2 linked regions of the Myxococcus guangdongensis genome follow. The protein of the gene in region 1 binds, or shares a complex with, the protein of each later gene. Links are inferred from orthologs where the notes say so. Each region holds a gene or a part of one and is shown in the gene's direction. Other genes may lie near its edges.

The links. The genes of interacting proteins can lie anywhere in the genome.
Region 2: the proteins of LXT21_RS18865 (region 1) and LXT21_RS07000 are in contact, whole or in part, in a cryo-EM structure (PDB 7NYH), measured with the Escherichia coli proteins. The link is inferred for Myxococcus guangdongensis from one-to-one orthologs.

The regions. Positions count from the first base shown.
Region 1 is NZ_JAJVKW010000005.1:554,583-562,433, reverse strand. What follows is about bases 2,570-5,550. They hold LXT21_RS18865 (NADH-quinone oxidoreductase subunit A), read left to right. Parts: upstream 2,570-3,864; coding sequence 3,865-4,236; downstream 4,237-5,550. Other genes in these bases: LXT21_RS18850 (sulfatase-like hydrolase/transferase), read right to left, coding at 5,256-5,550; LXT21_RS18855 (PaaI family thioesterase), read right to left, coding at 4,898-5,374; LXT21_RS18860 (NADH-quinone oxidoreductase subunit B), read left to right, coding at 4,243-4,806; LXT21_RS18870 (methyl-accepting chemotaxis protein), read right to left, coding at 2,570-3,616. Outside these bases: LXT21_RS18880 (arylsulfatase), read left to right, coding at 31-1,698; LXT21_RS18875 (amphi-Trp domain-containing protein), read left to right, coding at 1,823-2,047; more of LXT21_RS18870, read right to left, coding at 2,051-2,569; more of LXT21_RS18850, read right to left, coding at 5,551-7,394; LXT21_RS18845 (adenylate/guanylate cyclase domain-containing protein), read left to right, coding at 7,472-7,851. UniProt on the Escherichia coli protein: NDH-1 shuttles electrons from NADH, via FMN and iron-sulfur (Fe-S) centers, to quinones in the respiratory chain. The immediate electron acceptor for the enzyme in this species is believed to be ubiquinone.
Region 2 is NZ_JAJVKW010000002.1:518,402-523,766, forward strand. Bases 2,366-5,365 are described here. They hold LXT21_RS07000 (NADH-quinone oxidoreductase subunit J family protein), read left to right. Parts: upstream 2,366-3,610; coding sequence 3,611-4,120; downstream 4,121-5,365. Other genes in these bases: nuoF (NADH-quinone oxidoreductase subunit NuoF), read left to right, coding at 2,366-3,614; nuoK (NADH-quinone oxidoreductase subunit NuoK), read left to right, coding at 4,196-4,498; nuoL (NADH-quinone oxidoreductase subunit L), read left to right, coding at 4,521-5,365. Also shown: LXT21_RS06980 (serine/threonine-protein kinase), read right to left, coding at 1-828; LXT21_RS06985 (TIGR02266 family protein), read right to left, coding at 895-1,644; LXT21_RS06990 (NADH-quinone oxidoreductase subunit NuoE family protein), read left to right, coding at 1,750-2,238; more of nuoF, read left to right, coding at 2,274-2,365. UniProt on the Escherichia coli protein: NDH-1 shuttles electrons from NADH, via FMN and iron-sulfur (Fe-S) centers, to quinones in the respiratory chain. The immediate electron acceptor for the enzyme in this species is believed to be ubiquinone.

The DNA.
Region 1 (7,851 bases):
CACCGACGGCGGTCGACGGGGAGCAGGCACATGGCGTTCATCGGCAAATCCAAGGGCAACGGCAATGGCAACGGGCACGGCAAGCAACCGGCGCGCAAGCCGAACATCCTGGTCATCTGGGGCGACGACATTGGGCTGTGGAACATCAGCGCCTACAACCAGGGGATGATGGGCTACCGCACGCCCAACATCGACCGCATCGCGCGCGAGGGCGCGATGATGACGGACTACTACGGGCAGCAGAGCTGCACCGCGGGCCGCGCCGCCTTCATCACCGGCATGAACCCGCTGCGCACGGGCCTCACCACCATCGGCATGCCGGGCGCGGACTACGGCCTCCAGGACTCGGACCCGACCATCGCGGAGCTGCTCAAGCCGCAGGGCTACGTGTGTGGCCAGTTCGGCAAGAACCACCTGGGAGACTCGAACCGCTACCTGCCCACGGTGCACGGCTTCGACGAGTTCCACGGCAACCTCTACCACCTCAACGCGGAGAACGAGCCCGAGTGCCCCGACTACCCGAAGGACCCGGCGTTCAAGGAGCGCTTCGGTCCGCGCGGCGTGCTGCACACCTGGGCCACGGACCGGGATGACCCGACGGAGGACCCTCGCTGGGGCCGCGTGGGCCGCCAGAAGATCGAGGACACGGGCCCGCTCACCAAGAAGCGCATGGAGACGGTGGACGAGGAGTTCCTCAAGTCCTCGCTGTCCTTCATGGAGCGCGCGGCGAAGGACAACAAGCCGTTCTTCCTCTGGCACAACACGACGCGCACCCACGTGTGGACGTTCCTCCAGGAGAAGTACCGCAACAAGACGGGCAAGGGGCTCTACGCGGACGCGATGACGGAGCTGGACGACCACGTGGGCGTGCTGCTCGCGAAGCTGGAGGAACTGGGCATCGCGGACAACACCATCGTCGTGTTCTCCACCGACAACGGCGTGCAGAAGATGGGCTGGCCGGACGGCGGCAACGCGCCCTTCCGGGGTGAGAAGGGCTCCACGTGGGAGGGCGGCGTGCGCGTGCCCTGCGTGGTGCGTTGGCCGGGCGTCATCGAGCCGGGCACCGTCATCAACGACATCTTCGCCCACGAGGACTGGATGCCCACCCTCGTCGCGGCGGCGGGCGGCCCCGAGGACCTGGTGGAGAAGTGCAAGGCGGGACACACCGTGGGCAAGAAGAAGTTCCGCGTCCACCTGGACGGGTATGACCAGCGCGGGCTGCTCGCGGGCAAGGAGCCGGGTCGGCGGCACGAGTTCATCTACGTGCTCGACAGCGGCAACATCGCGGCGGTGCGCTACGACGACTGGAAGGTCATCTTCGCCTACCAGGACGGCCGGGGCCCGGACATGTGGTTCAGCGGCAAGCGCTTCAATCCGGCGTGGCCCTACCTCATCAACCTGCGCTCGGACCCGTTCGAGGAGGGGCTCTTCTCCGGCATGTACACGAGCTGGTACGGCGAGCGCATGTTCCTCTTCGTCCCGGCCCAGGGCCTGGTGAAGAAGTTCGCCGAGAGCCTCATCGACTACATCCCGAGCCAGGCCCCGGGCAGCCTCACCATCGGCAACTTGAAGGACCGGGTGAAGGAGAAGATCAAGGAGACCCAGCGCGACGACCGTTCCGAGGTCGGCGACCAGGTGATGTCGCTCGCCAACGAAGTGGAGCAGGCGCTGCATCGCTTCCAGCAGAGCCACGTCTGAGCGGACGCTCGACCTGAGGGCCCGTGGAGCCACCGTGCTTCACGGGCCCTCGCGTCGTCCTCGCTCGCGATTTCCGACAGGCCCGGAGTTCGACGGTGCCGGCATGCGCTGGCACGATGCGCCGATGGCGAAACGACCCGAGCGAGACATCGAGAAGACGTACCCGCGAGCGCAGTTCGTCGCGAAGCTGCGCCGGCTGGCGGACGCGCTGGAGAAGGGCAAGGCGTTCAGCATCCAGGTGGCCGGCGAGCGGCTGCACGTGCCCGCCGACGCGTACTTCAGCGTCGAGCACGAGCGCGAGGGTGCGGTGGACGAGCTGGAGCTCCAGGTCCGCTGGAAGCGCGAGTAGCCCTCAGCTGCGCGTCGTCTTGAAGCGGGTGGTGACGGTGGTGAGCCCCTCCGCCACCGCCTGCAGGTCCTGCGCGATGCGGGTGGTGCGCCCGGTGGCGTCCACGCCCTGCTTCACCAGCTCCGCCACGTTGCGCGCGCCCTGCACGGCCTGCTCGCTCGACTGACGCTGCTGCCGCGTCGCAATCGTAATCTGGCGCGCGGCCTCGCTCGTCCCACGCGCCAGCTCCACGATGCGCTGGAACACCGAGGACGCCTGCTCCGCGACCTCGACGCCGCGATCACTCGTCGCCATGCCCACCCGGGCCTTCGACGCGGCCTCTTCACCCGAGTCCTGCACCTTCTCGACGATGCGGCCGATGTCGCGCGCGGACACAGACACGTTCTCCGCCAGCTTGCGCATCTCCGCGGCCACCAGCGAGAAGCCCCGACCCACCTCGCCCGCCTTGGTGCCCTCCAGCGCGGCGTTGAGCGCGAGCAGGTCCGAGCGCTCCGCCACCTGATTGATGACGTGGGCGATCTTCGACACCTGCTGCAGGTCCTGGTTGAGGCCGACGATGGCGTCCGCCACGCCCTTGGACTCGGTGCGGATGTCGTTGATGCCCGCCACCACCTGCGCGACCACGGCCATCGCCTCAGCCACCGCCTCGTGGGTGCGCCGGGCGCTCGACTCCACCACCTCCGTGGAGGAGGAGATCTGCTCGGCCGTGCGGCTCAGCTCCTCGAACGTCGCGGCGATCTGCTGCGCATAGGCCGCCTGCTGGCTGATGACGTGCTCCTGGTCCGCGGACGCGCCCAACAACCCCCGCGATGCGCCGGAGAGCTGCTCGGTGCGCGACACCAGCTCCAGCACCGTGATGCGCAGCGTGCCGAGCATCTTGTTGAAGGACTCCGCCATCAGCCGGACCTCGCCCGTCGCGGGCACGTCCAGCTCCATGCGCGACACGTCGCCGCGCGCCACGTCCCGCACCACCTCCGTCACCTGCGACACCGGGTCGACGATGGTCCGACTGATGAGCACCGCCAAGAGGAGCCCCAGGCCCAGCGCGCCCACCAGCCCCACCACCACCGAGCCCTTGAGGTCCGTGACGGACGCCGCCGCCTCGTCCAGGCCCAGGCCCACGACATAGGTCCGCTCGCCGCTCGCGCAGCGCAGCGACACCTCGCGCAGGCCGATGAGCGACGTGACACAACCCTCGCGCACCCGGACCGTCGGGCCGCGCGCGTGCTCCGGCAGACGTGCCAGCGACTCGTACACGGGGCGACCGTCCGGGCCGAGCAGCCCCTGGTAGCTCACCGTGAAGCCCGCGTCGCCGTTGGCGTCACGCGCCTCCACCCGCGCGAGCACGGTCTCCAGCCGCGCCTGGGCCTCCTGCGAGCCATCCCACTGGAGCACCGCCGGATGCTGCGCCACCAGCGAGCCCAGCACCCGGGCGCGCTTCTGGAGCAAGTCGACCGACACCTCATGCTGTCGGGCGGAGAAGTTCCAGATGCACAGGCCCATCACCGTGAGGCAAGGCACCAGCACCGCGATGGCCACCTGCATCCGCAAGCCGAGCCGGCCCCACATGCCCTCTTCCTCTCCCCAAGTGCAGCGCTGATCGCCCGCCAGCGCGGGCCGCACGACGGTAGGCGTCCGTCCCCGGGAGCGTCAAACACGCCCCCGCCCAGGGACACCCGAGGAGACATCCGCCAGCCCCCTGCCTGGCCCGGCCGGGACAAGCCGCGCTTTTCGTCGTCATCTCAAGGGGTTGCGGCGCCGAGCAGGGGACTTTCCCTTTGACATGCGTCAGCCGGTGTCATTAGGTTCCGCGCGCGATGACTCCCTCTCCCCTCTCGCCCTATCTGCCCCTGGCGGTGGTGCTGCTGCTTGCCGGCATCATGGGCGTCGCGATTCCTTTCATCACGGCGCGGCTGGGCCCCAAGCGCCCGAGCGCCATCAAGTCGACCGCCTTCGAGGCTGGCTCCGAGTCGAGCGGCCCGGCACGTCAGCGGTTCGCGGTGAAGTTCTACGTCGTCGCGCTGTTGTTCATCGTGTTCGACGTGGAAGCCGTGTTCATGTACCCCTGGGCGGTGAACTTCCAGGCGCTCGGTTGGTTCGGGTACATGGAGATGCTCGTCTTCGCGGTGACCCTCGTGGTGGGCCTCATCTACGTGTGGAAGAAGGGCGCCCTGGATTGGGAGAGCTGAACCATCATGGCTGATGCAGACATCGCTCCAGTGCTGACGACCCGCCGCGACGAGGCCATGGGCTTCTTCCAGCGGATGGTCTCCAAGGGCCTGGGTTGGGCCCGTAAGTACTCGCTGTTCACCTACCCGTACGCCACCGCCTGCTGCGGCATGGAGTACATGTCCGTGGCGGCCAGCCGTCACGACATCGCGCGCTTCGGCGCGGAGTTCCCGCGCTTCTCCCCCCGGCAGGCAGACCTGCTGATGGTGGTGGGCACCATCAACCTGAAGCAGGCGCCCATCCTCAAGCGCGTGTACGAGCAGATGACCGAGCCCAAGTGGGTCGTGTCGTTCGGCGTGTGCGCGTCCTCGGGCGGCTTCTACGACAACTACGCGGTGCTCCAGGGCATCGACCGCATCCTCCCGGTGGATGTCTACATCCCCGGTTGCCCGCCCCGCCCGGAGCAGGTGCTGGACGGTCTCATGCTGCTGCAGGACAAGATCGCCAACCAGGTCCACCGCATCGCCGACCGCGAGCAGCCCAACCCCACCGCGGCCCGGCACGACCTGCTCATCTCCATGGGCAAGTAGTCCACACGGAAGTCCACGAAGTGCTCCCGGGGCCCCGCGTGCCACCCTCTCGAAGGGCGGCGTCGGGGCCCCTGGTGTTTCCGGGCGCCGCTCACCAGCGGTGGTACGCGGGGTGGCCCTCCTTCACCGCGACGAAGGTGCCCCGGCACAGCGCCGTCACCTTGCCGCCCGCGATGAGGGTGCCTTCAATCACCGCGCGGTCGCCCTTGATTTCGACGGGCTTCGCCTCCAGCCGCACCGGCCCCGTCATCGGCGTGGGGCGCTTGAGGGTGATGGTGTAGTCGGCGGTGACGGTGCACGGCGGGGACTCCGCGCCCTGCGCCTTCATCAGGTGGTACGCCGCCGTCCAGTTGCAGTGACAGTCCAGCAGCGCGCCGATGATTCCGCCGTTGAGCACCCCGGGGAAGGCCTGGTGGTGCTCGGAGGGCGTCCACTCGGCGACGACCAGCTCACCCTCCGCGCGGCTGCGGATGCGCAGGCCCTGGGCGTTGGCCGGGCCGCAACCGAAGCAGCTGTTGTGGGGGGCGTACTGTTCCTGAAGGGACGGGGTGTCTGGGGTCGTCGACATGGCCCGCCACCTTACGCGACTCCCCTGCCCCCGTCCGTCCCTGCACCGCGTCCAGCCACGCCTCCAACGCCAGCGCGTCCAGGCCCTCACAGTCGCCCGTGCAGGCGCGCAGCATGGAGCCATCCGCGCGAGGACGGTCCACCCACCAGCGCTGCCCGTCGTAGGCGCCCCGGTCCTTCTCCAGCACCACCGCCGTGTGCGCGGTGTCGCTCAACTCCACCACGCCGTCCGGACGGATGCGGTACGCGTCGAACGCGCGCGGAGCCCCGGGCCAGTGCCCCTCATCGAAGACCTCTGGCGACACGTGCGTGAAGCCCGTCTCGGCGTACAGCGAGAGCGGCGGCACCGTCTCCCCACGAAGCAACGGCCCGAGCGACACGCCATCCGCGCCGTGCAGCGCGGGCAGGCCCGACAGCTCCAGCAGCGTGGGGCCCACGTCGACCAGGCGCACCAGCGAGCCCAGCGTGGCCGGCGCCGCGCCTCGACCTCCGGCGGGCTTCACCGCGAACAGGATGCGGTTCTCCAGCTCCGACAGCCGGGCCCCGTGCACGGGCGTGGCGCCAGCGAGGTCTGGACGGTCCTCGTGGAAGCTCTCGCCGTGGTCCGACACCAGGACGATGAGCGCGTCGTCGTAGCGGCCCGAGCGGCGCAGCGCCTCCAGCATCAGCCCCACCTGCGCGTCCGCCTGGGCAATCAGCTCGTCGTAGAGCGCCTCCGCGCCCTCGCGGCTCCAGCTCCCCTTGGCCCCCGGTGACACGGGCGCGAAGTGCATGCGCAGCCGCCGCTCCAGCGGCTCGGACGCGGACACGAAGCGCCGGTAGAACGGGTGCACCGGGTCGCCCGGGAAGTGCGCGGCGGTGGCGTGGAAGGCGAACAGCGTGGGCCCCTGCCCCGCCTCCTCGAGCAGCCGGGACGTCAGCCGCTCCGCGTAGCCCATGGGGTCGTGGATGCCCGCCAGCGCGCGGTTGTCGATGAACTCCGGCACCCACGCGGCGCCCAGCGCGTGGTCCGCGAAGACGCCCAGCGCCCGGTAGCGCAGCTTCTCCAGGAGGAAGTTCACCGCCCCGCGCGGCGGCTGCAACCGGGTGGCGAAACCAGAGTTCGGCCCCTCGGCGTGGAAGCGGGAGCAGTCCGTGGCGAACACCGTGCGCCAGCCCGCCCGCGCGAAGTTCTCCGCGAAGGTGGGTTGCAGTTGCATCCGGGACTCCGCTGTCAGCGCGTAGCGGACCCCTGTCTCATGCGGCCAGCGCGCGGTGAGCAGCGAGCGCCACGCGGGCTCCGTCTGCGCCACCGGCGTGTACGCCTGGGTGAAGAACGTGGACTCCGCCACGAAGCGGTCCACGTGCGGCGCCACCGCCCCCGAGCCTCCCTGGCTCAAGAGCCGGTCCGGCCGGAACGCGTCGATGCCGATGAGCACCACCAACGGATGCTTCTCGCCCCCCACCCAGCCGCCCGCGCGTCCCGCGACGAACAGCGCCAGGCCCCCCGCCAGCACCACGCCACCCTGCCGCGCCCGCCGCGTCCACGTGTCCTGCCACCAGAGCCACACCCCGACGTGCAGCAGCGCGACCAGCCCCGCGGCGAGCCTCGGGTGCCAGGGCTCACCGTGGTCCACCAGCCACCCCAGCACCGGCCTCACCGCCGGCAGGTCATCGAACAGCGCGGGCCGGGCGATGGCGCGGTCCCACGCGAGCACCAGGCCAAGCCCGAGCCACCCCGCCAGCGTGGCCAGGACGCCCCCCCGCCCCCAGACGCGCGCGAGCCCCCAGGCCACCGCCGCGAGGACCATGCCCGCCACGACGTAGACGGCCGCCACGCGGGCCAGGAGCCCCGGGAGCACGGGTCGCACCGCCGCCGACAGCGCCGCATAGGGGCCATCCACGGGGATGTCCACGCCCACGAGGCCGGAGCGCAAAAGCCACCAGGTCTCCCCGGCGAACAGCACAAGTCCCAGCCCCAGGCCCAGGGCGAGGCGCCAGACGAGCGGGCGGAGGGGGTGCGAGGAAGAGGACTCGACCATGCAGGGCGTGTATACCGCAATGAGAGAGGCTCGCGAGCCATGGCCCCTTTCCGGCCCGGAAGGCGCAGCGCTCGCGGATGGGGGGAGCCCTGCGTCCCAACGCGCCAGAAGGCATCGAGGACTCGGTCAACCGCGCCCTCGACGGCGAGCGCCACCGCAACGCGCGCCAGCTCGCGTGGATCCGCTTCGTCGCCATCACCGTGATGTTCGCCATCTCCGCCACGCTGGGCCTCTTCGTGGGCAAGGCCGACTGGGCCGAATACCTGGCCCCCTTGAGCGTGTACTGGCTGTGCACCACGGGTGTGCTCGTCGCGGTGGTCCGCTCGCCCCGGGCCGTGCGCTGGGCGGGGCTGTCCGTGGCCTTCATCGACGTGCCCGCGGTGTACTGGCTCCAGAGCCACGCCATCCCCGTGTCCCCCTCCCCCGGGGGCGTCGCTGGCTTCACGCTCGGCATCTA
Region 2 (5,365 bases), on another replicon or contig:
GTCCAGCCCCAGCGCCGTGAAGCGGCCCTTGAAGACGGTGCCCAGGGGGCCCGTGCCGATGGGGTCGAACTTCTGGTAGCGCAAATCCAGCTCCGTGCCCTTCGGGGCGACGGGCGCGGCGGCGACGGGAGAAGTGGCGGCGGGAGGGGGCATGGAAGGGGCGGCGGCGGACGACGACGGGGGAGCGAGGGGCAGCGGCGCGGTGGGAGCCAGACCGATGGAGGTCTCCCGGCGGGGCTCGGGCACCGCGGGGGTGACGAGCGCCACGGGCGCCGGCGGCGTGAAGGGCGCCGGGACGGGCACCGGCACCTGCGACGTGTTGGGCGGCGGCGTCAAATCCAGCGCGGGCATGGCCGAGCGCGCGGCGCGCATCGGGGGCATGGGCGGCGGCGACGGGGGCGGCGCAATCTGCGTGGCCGCGGTGGGCACCACCTCCGCCTCGTCCAGGAGCAGCTCCGGCGGGGGCGGGGGCAGAATCAGGGACTCCTCGGTGCCCTGGGCCACGGGGGGCTCGTCCTCGGCGGAGGCCAGCTGGTCGGCGAAGAACTCGCCCACCTCCACGGAGAACTTGTCCGAAAGCTCCCCGCCCGCCACGCGCTCGCCCTGCTCGGTGAGCTTGAGCTGGGCCTCGCGGTCCATGGCGATGTAGTGGAACTTGCGCAGGAAGAAGAAGTAGTTGTCGAAATCGAGCGAGACGGACGGCTCCAGCGCGGCCTTCACATCGGCCAGCTTGTTGGAGCGTCCGTGTTGGCCGTTCTCCCTCAGGTTTCGGAGGATGAACAGCGCCTCGCCACTGACGGCGTCGCGGTTGATGGCGGCCTTCGGCATGGGTGGGCGACTCTACGACGTCCGCCCGCCATCGCTCAACGTGGGACTGCCAGAACCCGGGGGTTCTCAGCGGATGCGAAGCAGCTGCTTCACCGTCTCCAGGACCTCGACGAACTTCACCGGCTTGCGCAGGTAGATGTCCACGCCCAGCTGCAGCGCGCGGTCCTGGGCCTCCTTGCCGCCGGCGGAGATGGCGATGACGGGGATGCCCTTGAGGACCTCATCCTCGCGGATGCGCTCCACGAGCGCGAAGCCGTCCATCACCGGCATGTAGAGGTCCGTCATCACCAGGCTGAAGCGGCCCTCGCGCAGCATGCCCAGCGCGTGGTGCCCGTCCGGGGCGAAGTGGACCTCCAGGGGCACCTTCCCGTGCAGCTCCCCGGACGCCAGCTTCTTCAGGACGTAGCTGTACATCTCGATGATGTGCGGGTTGTCCTCGACGATGAGCACACGGTACCCCTCGTGCTCGGCGTGGGGCGCGTGGCTGTTGGGTCCTGCCGCACTCAAGATGTCACCCAGTCTGCGCCTGTCCTCCGCGCGCTCGACGCGGACCCCGACTCCTCCGGGCTGATCGACGCCCGCGGGCCTCATCCAGGCCACGATGCCGGTGACTTCTACCGGATCCAGCAGTCCCGGGAAAGAAAGTGCGAGGCGCACGTCCTCCCCCAGCGTGAAGGCCTGGTCGGTCTGCACGAAGAGCCCCGAATGGGACAGGTTCTCCGTGACGTCACGCGCCTGGCGTCCGTCCGCGTACTCCACCTTCAGCACGGCCGGGATCCGGGGGTGCTGGCGCTTGTTCTCTGGGCCCGGGGTCATAACAAGGGGTTGAAATCGCTCGGCAATTTGCTGATGGCGGCCCAGTGTACCGTCGAGGGTTTATGTTGACAACGCGGCCTTTGGAGCAATACGTAGCCCCCCGCCATGGCGGAGCCCCTGTTCACTCCTGAAGAGCAGAAGAAGTTCGACGCGGGTATCGCGGAGATCATCTCCCACTACCCCCCTGAGCGCAAAAGCGCGGGCATGCTCCCGGCGCTGCGCGTGCTCCAGGAGATCAAGGGCTGGCTACCGCCCGAGGGCCTGCGGCTGGTGGCCAGGCACCTGGAAGTCACGCCGGAGCGCGCCTACGAGGTCGCCAGCTTCTACGTGATGTACCACCTGAAGAAGCCGGGCAAGTACGTCATCGACGTCTGCACGAACCTGTCCTGCTCGCTCTGGGGCGCGGAGAAGATGCTCGCCTACCTGGAGGAGAAGCTCGGCCTCAAGGCAGGTGAAGCCAACGAGAAGTTCACCTTGCGCGAGACCGAGTGCCTGGCCTCCTGCGGCACGGCGCCGTGCCTGCAGATCAACGAGGATCATCACGAGAGCCTCACCCGCGCGAAGCTGGACGCCATCCTGGCCAAGCTGAGCTGAAGCGCCACCCTTTCACGCAGGCAGGACGTCATCACATGGCCTCTACGGCAAAGGGCATCGACCCGATCATCTCCGCGGCCTGGGGCAAGCCCCAGTCCTGGACGCTGGACAGCTACAAGAAGCGCGGTGGCTACGAGGGTCTGAAGAAGGCGCTGGAGATGCAGCCGGCCGCCATCATCGACGAGGTGAAGAAGTCCAACCTCCGCGGCCGCGGCGGCGCCGGCTTCCCCACGGGCCTGAAGTGGAGCTTCGTCCCCAAGGACAGCCCCAAGCCCAAGTACCTCGCGGTCAACGGCGACGAGTCCGAGCCGGGCACCTTCAAGGACCGCTACATCCTCGAGGATGACCCGCACATGATGCTGGAGGGCATCGCCATCGCGTCGTACGCGCTGGGCGTGCACACCTGCTACGTGTACCTGCGCGGCGAGTTCAAGTTCCCCGCCGAGCGCTGCCAGGCCGCCATCGACGAGGCGTACAAGGCGGGCATCTTCGGCAAGAAGCTGATGGGCAAGGACTTCGAGCTCAACTGCTACCTGGTCCGCGGCGCCGGCGCGTACATCTGCGGCGAGGAGACCGCCCTGCTGGAGAGCCTGGAGGGCAAGAAGGGCTGGCCGCGCCTGAAGCCCCCCTTCCCCGCCGTCGTCGGCCTGTTCGGCAGCCCCACGGTGGTGAACAACGTGGAGACGCTCGCCAGCGTGCCCCACGTCTTCACGGGCGGCTCGGACTGGTACGCGAAGCTGGGCACGGACAAGTCGGGCGGCACGCGCCTGGTCTGCCTGTCCGGCACGGTGAACCGCCCGGGCGTCTACGAAGTGTCGATGTTCACCACGCTCGCGGAGCTCATCTACGACGACAAGTACGGCCGGGGCATGCCGGCGGGTCGCAAGGTGAAGGCCGTGATTCCCGGCGGGTCCTCGGCGCCGGTGCTGGGCGCGGACGAGCTGGACGTGGCCATGGAGTTCGAGGCCCTCAAGGTCAAGCAGACCATGGCGGGCTCCGGCGGCGTCATCGTCATGGACGACTCCACCTGCATGGTGCGCAGCCTGTGGCGCGTGGCGCGCTTCTACGCGGAGGAGTCCTGCGGCCAGTGCACGCCGTGCCGCGAGGGCACGCCGTGGCAGACGCGGCTCTTGCGAAAGATTGAAGAGGGACGCGGCGACCCGGGCGACGTGGAGATGCTCTCCAACGTGGCGTCCTCGATTGCCCCCTACCCGCCCATCGGCCTGGGCAACACCATCTGCGCGCTGGGTGACGCGGCGGCGCTGCCCACGCACTCGTTCCTGATGCGGTTCAAGGACGAGTTCGAGGCCCACATCCGCGAGAAGCGCTGCCCGTTCGGCGACAAGCCCTGGGGTTCGTTCGGAGACTGGTCTTGAACATCGAGCTCATCCTCTTCGGGGCGTTCGCGCTCCTGACGCTGCTGTCGGCCGGGATGGTCATCTTCGCGCGGAGCCCCATCAACTCCGCCATGGCCCTGGTCTCCACGTTCTTCTTCCTGGCCGGGCTGTACGTCCTGCTCTGGGCGCACACGGTGGCGGTGCTCCAGGTGCTCGTCTACGCGGGCGCCATCATGGTGCTCTTCCTGTTCGTCATCATGCTGCTCAACCTGAGCGAGTCGCCCTCGCGTGGAAAGCCCACGCTGGCGCGAATCCTGGGCGGCGCGGCGACGGTGGGCCTGTTGGTGGTGCTGGGCATCGCGCTCAGCAAGCTGCCCGCGGGGCCTCCCCCGTCCATGGGCATCGAGGCGCAGGCGACCTTCGGCACCATGGCGACGCTGGGTCAGGTCATCTTCACCCAGTGGCTGCTTCCCTTCGAGGCGGTGAGCCTGCTGCTGCTGGTGGCCATCGTGGGCGCGGTGGTCGTGGCCAAGTCGCGAATCTGATCGCAGCCGACTCCCTCAAACTTTCTGTGCTAGATGGCGGCGCAGGTCGTCCGCCCGCGAGGCCCCGAACCGGCCATGGTCCCCATCTCCTACTACCTCCTGCTTGCCGCCGCCCTGTTCTGCATGGGCATGTTCGGCGTGCTGGTGCGCCGCAACGCACTGGTCGTCTTCATGTGCGTGGAGCTGATGCTCAACGCGGCGAACCTGACGTTCCTGGCCTTCGCCCGCATGCACGGCGACAGCATCGGGCACGTCTCCGCCTTCTTCGTCATCGCGGTGGCCGCGGCGGAAGCGGCCATCGGACTGGCCATCGTCATCGCCGTCTTCCGGAGCCGAGGCAGCATCCTGGTGGAAGACATCCGGACCATGAAGCACTGACGGACACGCCAGGAGCCCACTCATGAGCACCTTCTCGGAATTCCTCCAGGTCGCGCCGGTCGCGCCAGAAGTGATGGCGCCCTCGCTCTGGCTCATCATCGCGCTGCCCCTCTTGGGCGCGTTCATCTGCGGCGTGTTCGGCAAGATGCTGGGCCGCGCCAACGTGCACCTGGTCGCGTGCTCCGCCGTCGCGGGCGCCTTCGTGTTGAGCGTGCTGGCCTTCTGGGCCACCAGCTCCATGGACCTGGAGAGCCGCCGGCTCCTGTCCTTCATCGTGAACCCGTTCGGCAACGAGCGGGACTACGTGCGCTACGCCATCGCGCACGACTACGGCACCTGGTTCTCGGTGGGCGACTTCCGGGTGAACTTCGGGCTGATGGTGGACCACCTGTCCGGCATCCTCCTGCTGGTCATCACCGGCGTGGGCTTCCTCATCCACCTGTACTCCACCAGCTACATGGAGCACGACGAGGCCTACTGGCGCTTCTTCGCGTACCTGAACCTCTTCGTCGCGGCGATGCTGACGCTGGTGCTGGCCGACAACCTGGTCCTGCTCTTCGTGGGCTGGGAGGGCGTGGGCATGGCCAGCTACCTGCTCATCGGCTTCTGGTACACGGACCCCGCCAAGGCGTGGGCCGGCCGCAAGGCGTTCGTCACCAACCGCATCGGTGACTTCGCCTTCCTCATCGCCACGTTCCTGATGGTGCTGATGGTCGGCGCCTTCAACAAGCAGGCCGACGAGCGCGACTACACGGCCGCGGGCAGCACGAGCCAGCGCTACGCCGCCGCGCTCCAGGACAAGGGCCCCGTCACGTTCCTGGGCCTGCAGAAGTTCGCCGAGGCGATGCCCGAGGGCGGCGCCGGCAA